One region of the Streptomyces sp. NBC_01244 genome, then DNA from elsewhere that is predicted to be linked to it. Evidence: riboswitches for the same ligand, from Rfam matches in the RefSeq annotation. Region 1 holds a riboswitch; the other holds the start of a gene.
What was found. A riboswitch is a leader RNA that binds a small molecule or an ion and turns the genes downstream of it on or off. The one in region 1 is predicted to bind ZMP and ZTP.
Positions count from the first base shown of each region.

Region 1 (7,812 bases):
CCGTGGGCGACCGTGACGTGCGGGTGGTACGGGAACGAGAGCTCCCGGCTGAGCGGCCCGTCCGGGTCGCGGACCTGGCCCTGGAGCCGGGTGCAGCCGGAGCCGCCCTCCACGACCTGGACGAAGACCACCGGCGAGAGGGGACGGAAGGTGCCCGTGCCGGCCAGCCGCATCGCGAAGGGGCGGCCGGCGGCCGCGACCGCGGCCAGGTGGGCGCGGATCTCGGGCAGCCGGTCCGCGGCCACCTCCGTCGGCGGTACGAGGGTGACGTGCGTGGGAATGCCGTGCGCGGCGGCGTCCCCGAAGCCCGCGCGCAGCTCCTGAAGGCTGCTGCCGTACGGCTCCGGGACCGCGATCGAAACGCCGAGCGTTACGGTCCCCACGTAGCTCTCCTCCGCCTGTAGTCCTGTGCGTGGTCTGTGCTCCGCATGTGCGTCGCACGAGTGCTGCCGCCCCAGTGTGGCGGCAGCACCCCCCAGATCGCCAGGGCCCTCTTTCTCTTCGGTCCCCGTCAGTGCTTCGCGGGGAGGAAACCGAGGTGGTCGTACGCCTGCGCCAGGGTCTCCGCGGCGACCGCCCTGGCCTTCTCCGCGCCCTTGGCCAGCAGGGAATCCAGGGTCTCCGGATCGTCCAGGTACTCCTGGGTGCGCTGCTTGAACGGTGTGACGAAATCGACCATCACGCCGGCCAGATCGGTCTTGAGCGCGCCGTAGCCCTTGCCCTCGTACGCGGCCTCCAGCGCGGGGATGGACTCGCCCGTGAGGGTGGAGTAGATCGTGAGCAGGTTGCTGACGCCGGGCTTGTTCGCGGCGTCGAACCGGACCACGGCCTCGGTGTCGGTCACGGCGCTCTTGATCTTCTTCTCGGTGGCCTTGGGCTCGTCGAGGAGGTTGATCAGCCCCTTGGGCGAGGAAGCCGACTTCGACATCTTGATCGCCGGGTCCTGGAGGTCGTAGATCTTCGCGACCTCCTTGACGATGTGCGCCGAGGGGAGGGTGAAGGTCTGCCCGAAGCGCTGGTTGAAGCGCTCGGCCAGGTCCCGGGTCAGCTCGATGTGCTGACGCTGGTCCTCGCCGACGGGGACGGCGTTCGCCTGGTAGAGCAGGATGTCGGCGACCTGGAGGATCGGGTACGTGAACAGGCCGACGGTGGCGTTGTTGGCGCCCGACTTGGCGGACTTGTCCTTGAACTGGGTCATCCGGCTGGCTTCGCCGAAACCGGTGATGCAGTTCATGACCCAGCCGAGCTGCGCGTGCTCGGGCACGTGGCTCTGGATGAAGAGCGTGCAGCGCTCGGGGTCGAGACCGGCGGCGAGGAGCTGCGCGGCGGAGAGCCGGGTGTTCGCGCGGAGATCCTTCGGATCCTGCGGCATGGTGATCGCGTGCAGGTCGACGACCATGTAGAAGGCGTCGTGCGTCTCCTGCAGGGCGACGTACTGCCGGATGGCTCCGAGGTAGTTCCCGAGGTGGAACGAACCGGAGGTGGGCTGGATGCCGGAGAGCGCGCGAGGACGATCAGAAGCCATGGCGCCATTCTCTCAGGTGTGACACCGGGCTCGGCCCCGCCGCTGGCCGGAACCCGGCGGGTCGCTCCGCCCCCGCCCGTCCCTGCCACGGGTACCGAACGGTAGCGGCCCGTCCGGATCTTGCCCCGGCCGAGCGACCGCTTTCCCCCTGGGCCGGGACACCGCTGCGCGGGGCTCCGTGGGCGCCGCCCACACCCGCGCCTCAAACGCCGGCGGGGCTGGATTTTCCGCGCCCGGGGCTGGATGGCGCGGAGCGCCATCTCAGCCCCGCCGGCGTTTGAGGCGCGGGGTCTGGGGCGGAGCCCCAGGGGGTCCGGGCGCAGCCCGGGGAACGGTGGAAGGGCGGGTCGGGGACAGCCCCGCAGGGACCGGCCCCTGCCCGCCCCACAAGGGGCTGCCCCACCCGGGGAATCAGGCGACGGGAAGGCCCGGGGCCGGGAAGGCGGCCATCAGGTCGGCCACCGCGGAGCGGATCGCGCCGAGGGCCGCCTCATCGCCAAGGGCCGCCGCGGAGACCGCCTCCGAGATCCAGTCGGCGACCACCGGCATGTGCTCCTCGGAGAGCCCCCGCGAGGTCAGCGACGGCGTCCCGATCCGGATCCCCGACGGGTCGAACGGCTTGCGCGGGTCGAACGGCACCGTGTTGTAGTTCACGACGATCCCGGCCCGGTCCAGCGCCTTCGCCGCGATCTTGCCGGACACCGACTTCCCCGTGAGGTCGATCAGGATCAGGTGGTTGTCCGTACCGCCCGAGACGAGGTCGAAGCCCCGCTCCAGCAGCGCCGCGGCCAGCGCCTTCGCGTTGGCCACGACCGCGTGCGCGTACGACACGAACGAGGGCTGCGCCGCCTCGTGGAGGGCCACGGCGATGCCGGCCGTCGTCTGGTTGTGCGGGCCGCCCTGGAGGCCCGGGAAGACCGCCTTGTCGATGGCCTTCGCGTGCTCCTCGCGGCACATCAGCATCGCGCCGCGCGGGCCGCGCAGGGTCTTGTGCGTGGTCGTCGAGATCACGTCCACGTGACCCGCCGGGGAGGGGTGCGCCCCGCCCGCGATCAGGCCGGCGATGTGCGCCACGTCGGCGACGAGGACCGAGCCCGCTTCCTTCGCGATCGACGCGAACGCCTCGAAGTCGATCGTGCGCGGGAGCGCCGTACCGCCGCAGAAGATCAGCTTGGGCCGCTCCGCGAGCGCGAGGTCCCGTACGGCGTCGTAGTCGATGAGGCCGGTCTCGGCCTGGACCCCGTACTGCACGCCGCGGAACCAGGAGCCCGTCGCCGAGACCCCCCAGCCGTGCGTCAGGTGCCCGCCCATCGGCAGCGCCATGCCCATCACCGTGTCGCCGGGCTTGGCGAAGGCCAGGTAGACCGCGAGGTTGGCGGGCGAGCCGGAGTACGGCTGCACGTTGGCGTGGTCGACGCCGAAGAGGCCCTTCGCCCGCTCCACGGCCAGGGCCTCGATGCGGTCGATGTTCTGCTGGCCCTCGTAGTAGCGGCGGCCCGGGTAGCCCTCGCTGTACTTGTTCTGCAGCACGGTGCCGGAGGCCTCCAGCACGGCCGAGGACACGTAGTTCTCGCTCGGGATGAGGCGCAGGGTCTCCGCCTGGAGGGTCTCCTCGGCGGCGACGAAGGAGGCCAGCTCGGGGTCGGTCGCCCAAAGGGAAGGGTGGCTGCGGGCGGGGTGGCGGTACGGGTGGTGGTGGTTCGCGCTCATGGCGGCTCCTCCGGGGTCGATGTCAGGTCTCGTCCCCGCGAGGCCCAGGCGAGCGGCCCTGTATGCGGTCGTGCGCGCACGGCTCCCCCGGAGTCGGTTCTCCGTGCGCCAGTCGCGGTGCGTGTCCGACACCTTAGCGGGCACGCCGCGAGAAAGGTTTCTCCGTCCGTCATTCGAGCGAGGATGGACAGTGACGCCACCCTCGTCACCGGCTTGACGGACGATCGGAGACCCCGTGTCGACAACTGCTGATGCCATCCGCTCCGCCGACGCGCACAGCGCGCACAACTACCACCCCCTGCCCGTCGTCGTCGCCACCGCGGAGGGCGCGTGGATGACCGACGTGGAGGGCCGCCGCTACCTCGACATGCTCGCGGGCTACTCCGCCCTGAACTTCGGCCACGGCAACCGCCGCCTGCTCGACGCCGCCCGCGCCCAGCTGGAGCGGGTCACCCTGACCTCCCGCGCCTTCCACCACGACCGCTTCGCGGACTTCTGTACCGAGCTCGCGGCGCTGTGCGGCAAGGAGGCGGTGCTGCCCATGAACACGGGCGCGGAGGCCGTGGAGACGGCGGTGAAGACCGCCCGCAAGTGGGGTTACGAGGTCAAGGGCGTACCGGACGGACACGCCAAGATCGTGGTGGCGGCCGACAACTTCCACGGCCGGACGACGACCATCGTGTCGTTCTCCACCGACCACGAGGCCCGCGACCACTTCGGCCCGTACACCCCCGGCTTCGAGATCGTCCCGTACGGGGACCTCACCGCGCTCGCCTCCGCCGTCACCTCGAACACCGTCGCCGTGCTCCTGGAGCCGATCCAGGGCGAGGCCGGCGTCCTCGTGCCGCCGGCCGGATACCTGCGGGGCGTACGGGAACTGACGCGCGAGCGGAACGTCCTGTTCATGGCCGACGAGATCCAGTCGGGCCTGGGCCGCACCGGCAGGACCTTCGCGTGCGAACACGAGGGCGTCGTCCCGGACGTGTACATCCTCGGCAAGGCGCTGGGCGGCGGGGTCGTGCCCGTGTCGGCGGTGGTGGCCGACCTCGACGTGCTCGGCGTGTTCAAGCCGGGCGAGCACGGCTCCACCTTCGGCGGCAACCCGCTGGCCTGCGCCGTCGCCCTGGAGGTCATCGCGATGCTCCGCACCGGCGAGTACCAGCAGCGCGCCACCGAGCTCGGCGACCACCTGCACCGGGAGCTGAACCTGCTGGTCGGCGGCGGTGCGGTGACCGCCGTACGGGGCCGCGGGCTGTGGGCGGGCGTGGACATCGACCCGTCGCGCGGCACCGGCCGGGAGATCTCCGAAAAGCTGATGGAGCTCGGCGTGCTGGTCAAGGACACCCACGGGTCGACCATCCGGATCGCGCCGCCGCTGGTGATCTCCAAGGAGGACCTGGACTGGGGGCTGGACCAGCTCAGGTCGGTCCTCGGCGCTTAGCGACCCCGGACTAGAGGATGACGTGGGGCAGGAAGCGGGCGTACTCGTCCGTGACCGGCCCCGCCGATTCGCGGATGCCGAGGCCCGCCGACTCGTCCTCGACGACCCACGCGCCGAGCACCACCCGGTTGCCGTCGAAGTCGGGCAGCGGGGCGAGGCCCTGGAAGACGTACGTCTCGTCCTCCTCCGGTGCGAACGGCTCGCCGCCGACCGGGTGCAGGGTGACGCCCGCGCCCTCGCGGCCCAGCAGCGGCTTCGCCGCGTAGCCGGTGGTGGTGGCGAGCTCGCGCGGGCCGTCCAGGTAGGCGGGCAGCAGGTTCGGGTGCTCCGGGAAGAGCTCCCACAGGACGGCCAGCAGCGCCTTGTTGGAGAGCAGCATCTTCCACAGCGGCTCGATCCAGGCGGTGGTGCCGGAGCCGCCGCCGTGGTCGTACGTGCCGAGGACCTGCGGAGCGAACTCGTCGGTGGCCAGCCACTCCCACGGGTAGAGCTTGAAGATCGCGCGGATGAAGCCGAGCTTCTCGTCCACGAACCGGCCGGACAGGGAGTCCCAGCCGATCCGCTCCACCGACAGCTCCCGCGTGTCGATGCCGGCCTGCTCGGCGGTCTCCTGGAGGTAGGCGACCGTCATCAGGTCCTCGCCGAGCTCGTCGGTCTCGGAGTGCGCGAAGTGCACCGGGCCGGGCGGCAGCAGCTCCGCCTGGCGCCGCCAGGCGTCGACGAGCCGCTCGTGGAGGGAGTTCCACTGGTCGGCGCCGGGGAAGCGTTCCTCCATCCAGAACCACTGCGGGCTGGCCGCCTCCACGAGGGAGGTGGGGGTGTCGGCGTTGTACTCCAGCATCTTGGCGGGGCCGCCGGTGCCGTCGTAGCGCAGGTCGAAGCGGCCGTAGAGCGAGGGCTGTTCGGCGCGGCGCCGCCAGGACTCGGCGATCAGCGCGGCGAGCTTCGGGTCGGTGATGCCGAGGTCGGCGAAGCGGTCGTGGTCGACTATGTGCTGCGCCGCCGCCAGGCACATGGCGTGCAGTTCCTCGACGACGTTCTCCAGCGCCTCGACCTCGGGGAGGCTGAAGGAGTAGTACGCGCTCTCGTCCCAGTAGGGGCGCAGGGAGTCGTCGGGGTAGCGGGTCAGGGGGTAGATCAGCCCCTGCTCCTCGACGGTCTTCTGCCAGTCGGGGCGGGGCTCGATGGTGTGGCGCTTCACGCTGGATCAGCCGCCCGAGGAGCTCTTGTGGCTGCCGCCGATGCCGCCGCGGGTGACGGCGGACTTGTCGAAGCTGCCTCCGCTGACCTTGTTCTTCGCGACGCTGCCGCCGTAGTAGTAGGCGCCGCGGCCGCCGCTCTTGCACTCCTTGGAGTTCAGCTTCTCCAGGGTGGCGCGGTCCGCGCAGCGCTTGTCGGGCTCGTTGCTGCTCCCGCAGGCCACCAGGGCCGCGGCGAGCAGGCCCATGCCGCCGAGGGCGACGGTGCCCGAGCGCATGCGGCGCTTGGTGCGCGTGGTGTCGGTGCTGCTGCTGTCCATGGACTGTTCGCTCCCCCTGGGTGGCCGGCTGCGCACAGACTAGAACGGCCGCCCCGGCCGACGGAATCCGGCCGACGTGGGATCCGTGACCTAGAGTCGGTTCGTGCTCATTGGGATGATTTGCGCGCTCGGTGCGGCGATCTGCTTCGGCACGGCGTCGGTCCTGCAGGCCGTGGCGACGAGGGCGACGGTGCCGGGAACGGGCTCCGGGGTCGACGCCGCGCTCTTCCTGCGGGCGCTGCGCCAGTGGCGCTATATCGCCGGACTCTGCCTGGACGGGATCGGCTTCGTCCTCCAGATCATCGCCCTGCGGCACATCCCGATCTACGCGGTCGGCGCGGCCCTCGCGGCCAGCCTCGCGGTGACCGCGGTCGTCGCGGCGCGGCTGCTGAAGGTGCGGCTGAGCGGGACGGAGTGGGGCGCGGTCGCGGTGGTGTGCGCGGGGCTGGTGATGCTCGGGCTCGCATCCGGGGAAGAGGGCTCCGGCAAGGGCACGCTCGCGCTGAAGCTGGGGCTGCTGGCGGTGGCCGGACTGGTGCTCGTCGTCGGGGCCGTGGCGGGCGGCCTGCCGGACCGCAGCCGGGCGCTGACGCTGGGTCTGGCCGCCGGGACGGGCTTCGGAGTGGTGGAGGTGGCGGTCCGGCTCATCGACGACATCTCGCTCTCCGCCCTGTCCAACCCGGCGTTCTACGCGCTTCTGCTCGGCGGCGGCGCCGCGTTCCTGCTGCTCACCTCGGCGCTCCAGCGGGGCTCCGTGACGGCGGCGACGGCCGGGCTGGTGCTGGGCGAGACGATCGGGCCGGCGGTGGTGGGCGTGGCCTGGCTGGGCGACCGCACCCGCGAGGGCCTGACCTGGCTGGCGGTCACGGGCTTCGTGGTGGCCGTGGCCGGAGCCCTGGCCCTGGCCCGCTTCGGCGAACCCCCGGCGGAGCCGATCCAGCCGTCCGGCCCGTCCGGCGTTTGAGGACCGGGTCCGGGCGGAGCCCGGCTGGGGGTCCCCCCGGACGGAATCTGGGGGATGGAGGAAGGGCGGGTAGGGGACGAGCCCCGCAGGGAACCCCGTTCACGGCAGGGCCGCGACCAAGGCCGCCAGCGTCGGCGCCCACGCGCTCTGGGACGGGGTCCCGAAGCCGACGACCAGGGCCTCGCGCGCGGGCATCGCCGCCAAAGGGTGCCGGAAGAACGACAGCGGCAGCAGCCCCAGGTCCTGCCAGGCGGCCGCCCGCAGGGCCGCCCGTTCACCGCCCGGCGGGAGGTCCAGCACCGCGTGCAGGCCCGCGGCGATGCCGGAGACCTCCGCACGGTCCCCGACGGCCGACACCAGCTCGTCGCGCCGCCGCCGGTAGCGCAGCCGCATCTCCCGCACGTGCCGGTCGTACGCCCCCGACCGGATGAACTCCGCGAGCGTCAGCTGGTCCAGCGCGCCGGAGCTCCAGTCGGTCCGGCCCTTCACCGCGAGCACCTCGTCCATCAGCGGCCCCGGCACCACCATCCAGCCCATGCGCAGCCCCGGCGCCAGGGACTTGCTCGCCGTGCCCAGATACACCACCCGGTCCGGGTCCAGCCCCTGGAGCGCGCCCACCGGCTGGCGGTCGTAGCGGAACTCCCCGTCGTAGT
Region 1 is NZ_CP108488.1:5,836,204-5,844,015, reverse strand. Features, by position in the region: gene OG247_RS26485 (2'-5' RNA ligase family protein) at 1-383, opposite strand, end outside; gene trpS (tryptophan--tRNA ligase) at 512-1,525, opposite strand; gene glyA (serine hydroxymethyltransferase) at 1,937-3,235, opposite strand; ZMP/ZTP riboswitch at 3,271-3,361, opposite strand; gene rocD (ornithine--oxo-acid transaminase) at 3,471-4,676, shown strand; gene OG247_RS26465 (glutathionylspermidine synthase family protein) at 4,687-5,877, opposite strand; gene OG247_RS26460 (hypothetical protein) at 5,884-6,195, opposite strand; gene OG247_RS26455 (hypothetical protein) at 6,311-7,159, shown strand; gene pdxR (MocR-like pyridoxine biosynthesis transcription factor PdxR) at 7,259-7,812, opposite strand, start outside.

Region 2 (7,812 bases), 2.1 Mb from region 1:
GGTCAACGGCTGGCTCGTGGAGATGGACGTCGGCGAGATGCCCGAGGGGCTGCTGTACGACGCGGAGCTGCGGGACCTCTCCGTCGAGGAGGTCTACGACCGGATCACCGCCGACCTGCGCCGCATGCGCCGCCTCGCCACCCTGCGCGGCAAGGGCCGCGGGGACATCCTGGGCGAGCCGCTGCCCCACCCGGGCAGCTGCCCGTACACCGACCTGGACGAGTTCTACCGGCGCGGCCTGGTCCAGGGCTTCGACCTGCACGGGTACGGAGAGCGCGGACTGCTCCCCGCCGGGCTGATCCAGGAGATCCGGGCGCTGGCCCACCCGCCGGTGCCGTGGGACGCGGCGCTCGCCCGCTGGTTCGACGCGTACGTGCCCCGGCCCGTGGCCGTACGGTCCTACGCCCGCCCGGCCCGCCGTCAGGCCTCCACCCCCGACATCCCGCGCGCGGGCCGGTACTTCCCGCTCGAGGAGACCGCCCGCTGCACGTTCGGGGTGGTCCTCGACACCTCGGGATCGATGAACGCCGCCCTGCTCGGCAAGGCGCTCGGCGCCATCGCCTCGTACGCGGAAGCCCGCGACGTACCGGCCGCCCGCGTCGTGTTCTGCGACGCGGCGCCGTACGACGCGGGCTATCTGCCACCGACCGAAATCGCCGGGCGGGTCCGGGTGCGCGGCCGGGGCGGCACGGTCCTGCAACCGGGCATCGACCTGCTGCACCGGGCGGAGGACTTCCCACCCGGTGCCCCGGTCCTCGTGATCACGGACGGCGAGTGCGACACCCTGCGGATCCGGCGCGAGCACGCCTATCTGATCCCGCAGGGTGCCTCCCTGCCGTTCACGCCCCGAGGGCCGGTCTTCCGACTGACCTGACGGTTTAGTCGAGGTAGTCGCGCAGCACCTGCGAGCGCGACGGGTGACGGAGCTTCGACATGGTCTTCGACTCGATCTGGCGGATGCGCTCACGGGTGACCCCGTACACGCGGCCGATCTCGTCGAGGGTCTTCGGCTGGCCGTCGTTGAGGCCGTAGCGCATGGAGACCACGCCCGCCTCGCGCTCCGAGAGCGTGCCCAGGATGGACTGGAGCTGCTCCTGGAGGAAGGTGAAGGACACCGCGTCGGCCGGTACGACCGCCTCGGAGTCCTCGATGAGGTCGCCGAACTCGCTGTCGCCCTCCTCACCCAGCGGGGTGTGCAGGGAGATCGGCTCGCGGCCGTACTTCTGGACCTCGATGACCTTCTCGGGGGTCATGTCGAGTTCCTTGCCCAGCTCCTCCGGAGTGGGCTCCCGGCCGAGGTCCTGGAGCATCTGGCGCTGGACACGGGCCAGCTTGTTGATGATCTCGACCATGTGGACGGGGATGCGGATGGTGCGCGACTGGTCGGCCATGGCACGCGTGATCGCCTGCCGGATCCACCAGGTGGCGTACGTGGAGAACTTGAAGCCCTTGGTGTAGTCGAACTTCTCCACGGCGCGGATCAGACCGACGTTGCCCTCCTGGATCAGGTCCAGGAAGAGCATGCCGCGGCCGGTGTAGCGCTTGGCGAGGGAGACCACGAGGCGGAGGTTGGCCTCCAGCAGGTGGTTCTTGGCCCGGCGGCCGTCCTCGACGAGGATCTCCAGCTCGCGCTTGAACGCGGGCTTGTGGTCCTCCTCCTCTTCGAGCTTGTACTCGGAGAAGAGACCGGCCTCGATGCGCTTGGCGAGCTCCACCTCCTGCTCGGCGTTGAGCAGTGGCACCTTGCCGATGAGCTTGAGGTAGTCCTTGACGGGGTCGGCGGTGGCGCCGGCGACCATGACGGTCTGGGCCGGGGCGTCGTCCTCGTCGTCGTCGGACAGGACGAAGCCGGCGCTGCCGCCCGTCTTGGGCGTCTCCTTCTCGTCGCCCTCGTCCAGGTCCTCGGCCGCCCAGTCCTCGCCCTCGGCCACGGGGGCGTCGCCCTCGTCGCCGTCCTTGGCGGTCTTCTTCGTGGCGGCCGTCTTCTTCACGGCGGTCTTCTTCACGGCGGTCTTCTTGACCGCGCGCTTCTTCGGCGCGGCGGCGGCATCTGCCGCCACCTCCTCCTCGGTCCCGGAGGCCGACGGGTCGGATATCGCCGCGGCGGGGGTCGTGGCGGCCGTCTTGCGCGCACCGATGAGGCGCGGCGGGGCGGCGGCCTTCTTGGCGACGGTGCGCGCCGGGGCGGCCGCCTTGCGCGCCTTCTTGGCGGGAGCCTTCGTGGCGGGGGCGGCGCTGACGTGCAGCGCGACGCCCTCCTCGTCCAGGACCTGGTTCAGGCTGCGCAGGACCCGCTTCCACTGGTCCACCGGGATGCGGCCGGCCTCGAAGGCCTGGCGCACGTCATCACCGTTGATGTGACCCTGCTCGCGGCCACGCTCGACAAGCGCGACCAGGGCCTCGGATTCGGCGATCTCCGTGGGGAACGTACGGGACGGGCTGAGCGACACAAGGAGCCTCTCGTTGCGAACAGATAAGGGGTGGCGGGACATCATCGCGCGAACTCGGGAAACAGACCCGAGGGGGGTCTGTATTCCGGGCCGCACGAGGACACCTGTCGGTTCATCGCATGCCCGAGTAGATTCGTTACGCGCTGAATTGAGTGACCTGCGCCACGCTGCGACCGGGGAGCCGGTCGCGGGTGGTCGCGTCCGCCCGTTTTGTCAGCCCGTTTTGCGGGCCTCGATGAGAAAACGGGCGGTGTGTGCGACGAACGGGCCTTCGCGCTCGATCTGTTCGTGCAGCTCGCGCAACCGGTCCCGATGCTGCCCGACCGTGAAGCCCGGCACCATCCAGATCACCTTCCGTAGAAAGTAGATCACGGCTCCGATGTCGTGGAACTCCGTCCGCAGCCGCTCGGAGCGCAGATCGACCACCTCCAGCCCCGCCTTCGCGGCCTCGGCGACCGCGTCGTCGGGGTGCCGGGCCCGCCGGACCTCCTCCGGCTGCGGTCCCAGGAAATACTCCACGAGCTCGAAAACGCTCGCCGGGCCGACCTGCTGGGAGAGGTACGTGCCACCGGGCTTCAGCACCCGCGTGATCTCCTCCCACCAGATCGTGACCGGATGCCTGCTGGCGACGAACTCGAAGGCCCCGTCGCCGAACGGCAGCGGCGGCTCGTCGGAGTCCGCCACCACGACCGCGCCGAGCGGGTGCAGCAGTCTTGTCGCCTTGTCGACGTTGGGCGGCCACGACTCGGTGGCCACCGTCAGCCGGGGCAGGGGCCCGGCTCCGGCGAGCACCTCCCCGCCTCCGGTCTGGATGTCCAGGGCGGAATCGACCTGCGCCAGGTGTCGTGCCAGGAGGCCCTGATAGCCCCAGGAGGGGCGCTGCTCGGTGGCGCGGCCGTCGAGCCAGGAGAAGTCCCAGCCGTCCACGGAGACGGACTCCGCTTCCGCGACGAGATGGTCGAAAGTGCGCGTCATGTCTCGATCGTCCCAGGTCCGGCGCCGGTCATCCACCGGATTGCCAATGGCGGGGGCACGCCGGACATCCCGGGGGGTCGCCTACACTGGGCGGCGGGCCGTGACTGGCGTTCGGGTGGATCACCACCGGGGAGCGGCCCGGCGTACTCCCGCATCCCGTACGCCGACTGCCGCGCGCCTGGGCGAACCGCGATCCCGCAGCGACGCTCAGGAGCCCCGATGACAACTCAGACGACTGCCCAGACCGTTCAGCAGGCACAGACCGCCCGGCTGATGGACGGCACCGCCCTCGCCCGCCGCATCTCGGAGCGGACCGCCGAGTACGCCGCGAAGATCACCGAGCGCACCGGCACCGCGCCCTGTCTGGCGACCGTGCTCGTCGGCGAGGACCCCGCGTCCGTCACCTACGTCCGCATGAAGCAGAACCGTTGCGCCAAGGCCGGGATCACCTCCCGCCACGTGGAGCTGCCGGCCGCGACGACCACCGAGGAGCTCGTCGCCACCCTGACCGCGCTCTCCGAGGACCCGGAGATCAGCGGCATCCTGCTCCAGCACCCCGTCCCGCACCACATCGACGAGCGCGCCGCCTTCGAGGCCATCGCCCCGGGCAAGGACGTCGACGGGGTCACCATGCACTCCTTCGCCGCCATGGGCTTCGGACTGCCGGGCTTCGTCTCCTGCACCCCCGGCGGCATCATGCGCCTGCTGGAGGCCTACGACGTGGACCTGACCGGCAAGCACGCCGTGGTCGTCGGCCGCAGCGCGATCCTGGGCAAGCCCGCCGGGATGCTGCTGCTGGAGCAGAACGCCACGGTCACCTACTGCCACTCGCGCACCGTGGACCTGCCGTCCATCGTCCGCCAGGCGGACGTGCTGGTCGCCGCCGTCGGCAAGGCCGAGTTCATCCGCGGCGAGGACATCAAGCCGGGCGCCGTGGTCCTGGACGCCGGCTACAACGAGGGCAACGTCGGCGACGTCCACTTCGAGTCGGCCGCCGCACGCGCCTCGCTGATCACCCCGGTACCGGGCGGCGTGGGCCCGATGACCATCGCGGTGCTGCTGGAGCAGACCGTCCAGGCCGCCGCCGCGCAGGCCGGCCTGGCCCTCGCGGACCTCTGACCCGGTCCGCACCCCCCGCCGCAGGCGAACGCCCCGGGCCCTTCGGTCCGGGGCGTTCCGTTTCCTCCGGTAACGGGCCGAAAGACCGATCCCGGTCCGGCGCGACAGGGCTCCAATGAATATGTGAAGCCTTCGATGGATATGCAGAAGCCCCCGGCGTCGGACGCAGCACCGGACGCGGCGGCGGTGGGCGGGAAGCGCCACCCGCGCGGGCTCGCCACCCTCGTCCTCGCGGAGCTGTGGGAGCGTTTCAGCCTCTACGGCATGGTCGCCATCCTCGTGCACTTCCTCGCCGCATCCCGCGGCCACGGGGGCATGGGACTCCACGAGGGCACCGCGGAGGCCGTGGAAGGCGTCTACATGGCCATGATCTCGCTGCTGGCGCTGCCCGGCGGCTGGATCGCCGACCGCTTCCTCGGCGCCCGGCGGGCGGTCCTGTGGGGCGGCGTGGTCATCATGGCGGGGCACGTCCTGATGGCGGTCCCGAACCCGGTCTTCGTCTGGCCCGGTTTGGCCCTCATCGTCATCGGCACCGGCCTGCTCAAGCCGAACATCTCCGCGCTGGTCGGCCGGCTGTACGCCGCCGACGACGACCAGCGGCGCGACGCCGGCTACTCGATCTTCTACATGGGCATCAACCTGGGCGCCGTCATCGCCCCGCTCGTCGTCGGCTACCTCGGCGAGGAGGTCAACTGGCACCTCGGCTTCGGCGCCGCCGCCGTCGGCATGGCCCTCGGCCTGGTCCAGTACGTCCTCGGCGGCCGCCGCCTGTCGGAGCAGCTGCGGGCGGAGCCCGTGGTCCGGCTCACCCCCGCCGAGCGGGCCAAGGTGCGCAAGTCCTCCTCGTACGGCCTGGTCTTCACCGCCGTACTGATCACCCTGCTGGCCGCCTCGCACGCGCTGAGCATCGACAACATCACCTTCGTGCTGACGATCGTCGCCGTGGTGGTCCCGGCGGGCGTGCTGCTCTCGATGTACCGCAGCCCGAAGATCGACCGGGTCGAGAAGACCCGGCTGCGGGCCTACGTCTGGCTCTTCCTGGCCGCCACGCTGTTCTGGCTGGTCTACGACCAGATGGGCAACGAGCTGAACCTGTTCGCCGCCCAGAAGACCGACCTGTCCCTGCTCGGCTGGCACATCCCGGCGAGCTGGACCCAGTCGCTGCCCTCGCTGTTCGTGATCATCCTGGCCCCCGTCTTCGCCGCCTTCTGGGTGCGCCGGGGCAAGCACATGAGCACCCCGTTCAAGTTCGGCCTGGCCCTGCTGCTGACCGGCGCCTCCTTCGTGGTCATGTCGGGCGCCGCGGCAATCGCCTCCAGCGGGGTCAAGGTCTCGCTGATGTGGCTGGTGGGCGTGTACGTGATCCAGGTGATGGGCGAGATGTGCCTGAGCCCGGTGGGCCTCTCGGTCACCACGAAGCTCGCTCCGCGGGCCTTCACCAATCAGATGATGGGCGTCTGGTTCCTCGCCGCCGCCACCGGAGACGCGATCGGCGCGCAGCTGCCCCGGCTCGACGCGGTCATCGGCCAGAGCTGGAACTTCCTGTGGCAGGGCGCCATGGTGATCGCGGCGGGCGCGGTGATGGTCTTCTTCACCAAGCGGCTCAAGGTGCTGACGGGCGAGGCGGCCGCCGCTCGGGAAACGGTGGCGGTGGCGGCCTGACCGGCCAGGTCTCAGGCGGGGGCCGTGGCCCGGCGGCGGGCCTCCGCCACGATGGGCGAGGTGTGGAACTCCCGGGCCAGCTCCGTCAGCGGCCGGCCGCCGAGGCGGCAGGGCTCGGCGGGACCGGATCCGGGGCCGGGTTCCGCCCGGCCGGAGGCGGCACGGCGCCGGCAGGCGGCCGCGAGTACGGCCGCGTCCGCCACCAGGGCGGCGCCCCGCTCGCACCGGCCCTGGGCCAGCGCGGCCTCGTAGGCCTCGCTCCGGACGGCGGGGTCGAACCAGGAGGCGAGCGCCAGCAGCCCGTCATCGATCACCGATTCGCGGTGGATCAGCCGGATCCCGACGGGGGACCACCAGGCGAGCGGCACCGTCATCACACTGGACGCGGCGAACCCGTGCAGGGCCTTCCACAGCGGACGCAGCCTGCGGTACTGGCTGAGCTCCTGCCAGGCCGCCGATCCGCCGACCAGGGGCACGATGAACCCGGTTCCGACCAGCAACGCCGCCGCGGAGGCGAGCGGCGGCGCCAGATCGGTGGACAGGCCGTCCCAGTCCCGGCCGGACCAGCGGGCGCCGACCGCCGCCCACTTCGCGACGAGATAGCCCACGTCCAGCACCATGCCGGACATGAGCAGCGCCAGCCCGGTGCGCAGCGCCCGCAGCGCCGGGTCCACACGCCGCAGCCACTTCCAGCACAGCAGGGTCAGCGCCGTGCTGCCGACGGCGTGCGCGGCCAGGTAGAGGGCGATCATCTCGCGCATCCACGGGGTGTTGGCGTAGTACGTGTCCAGGTCGCGCAGCCGCTCGACCGGCGCGTCCCCCCTAGCGAACAGGAAGACGATCGTCACGACGACGGCGCCGTACGCGACCACCGTGATCCGGGTGGCCCGGCGGACCCCCGGCGTCGGGCCGCCGCCCCAGTGCAGGACCAGCACGATGCACGACGCGGAGAACGCGGTGAGCGTGCTGTAGACCAGGGGGGCGGAGAAGTTGTCGATGCCGGTGAGCCGGTTGACCGCGGCGATCGTCGGGGGCGCGGACAGGAACATGGCGAGGGAACCGACGACGAGCAGCGTGCACACGGCACGCATCAGCGGCTGGTCCCGGCCACGGCGCAGGGTCGGAGCCTTGACGGCCAGAGCCAGGAGGATCACGAACCCCGGAACGTAGAGGATGAGCCCGTCCGTCATCGGGGGCCTAGTGCTGTGACGGGGTCGGCCTCTTGGTCGAGTCCCGCGACGGCCCGCTCGGCGGCGGTCAGCGGCGGGGCCCCCAGCGCATCGCGGTCCGAGGCGCGCAGGACCTGCCAGAGCACCGACGGCTTGACCCGGTGGGCGGGCGGGCCGCTCATGGTGACGACCTCCAGGTAGGCGGCGGTCAGCTCCTCCCGGGTGGTGGCCCCGGTCGCGAGCCGGGAGACGTAGGAGTGGAGCAGGCCGGCGCCGGCGCGCGGCTCCGTACCGGTGGCGCCCGGGTACAGGATGTCCTGCGAGGTGGCGAACTCCCAGGCGGCGTCCACCTGCGGGGCGAGGGCGCGCTGCGCCTCCATGCCGATGGCCGGGTGGGCCAGGCTCTTGGCGCGCAGCAGGGCGCGGACGGCCAGCAG
Region 2 is NZ_CP108488.1:7,954,846-7,962,657, forward strand. Features, by position in the region: gene OG247_RS35400 (vWA domain-containing protein) at 1-874, shown strand, start outside; gene OG247_RS35405 (RNA polymerase sigma factor) at 879-2,450, opposite strand; gene OG247_RS35410 (methyltransferase domain-containing protein) at 2,664-3,425, opposite strand; ZMP/ZTP riboswitch at 3,516-3,616, shown strand; gene OG247_RS35415 (bifunctional 5,10-methylenetetrahydrofolate dehydrogenase/5,10-methenyltetrahydrofolate cyclohydrolase) at 3,645-4,544, shown strand; gene OG247_RS35420 (peptide MFS transporter) at 4,680-6,206, shown strand; gene OG247_RS35425 (MAB_1171c family putative transporter) at 6,218-7,396, opposite strand; gene OG247_RS35430 (NAD(P)/FAD-dependent oxidoreductase) at 7,393-7,812, opposite strand, start outside.
Region 2: linked by a shared signal. The riboswitch ahead of OG247_RS35415 (bifunctional 5,10-methylenetetrahydrofolate dehydrogenase/5,10-methenyltetrahydrofolate cyclohydrolase) and the one ahead of glyA (serine hydroxymethyltransferase) in region 1 are both predicted to bind ZMP and ZTP.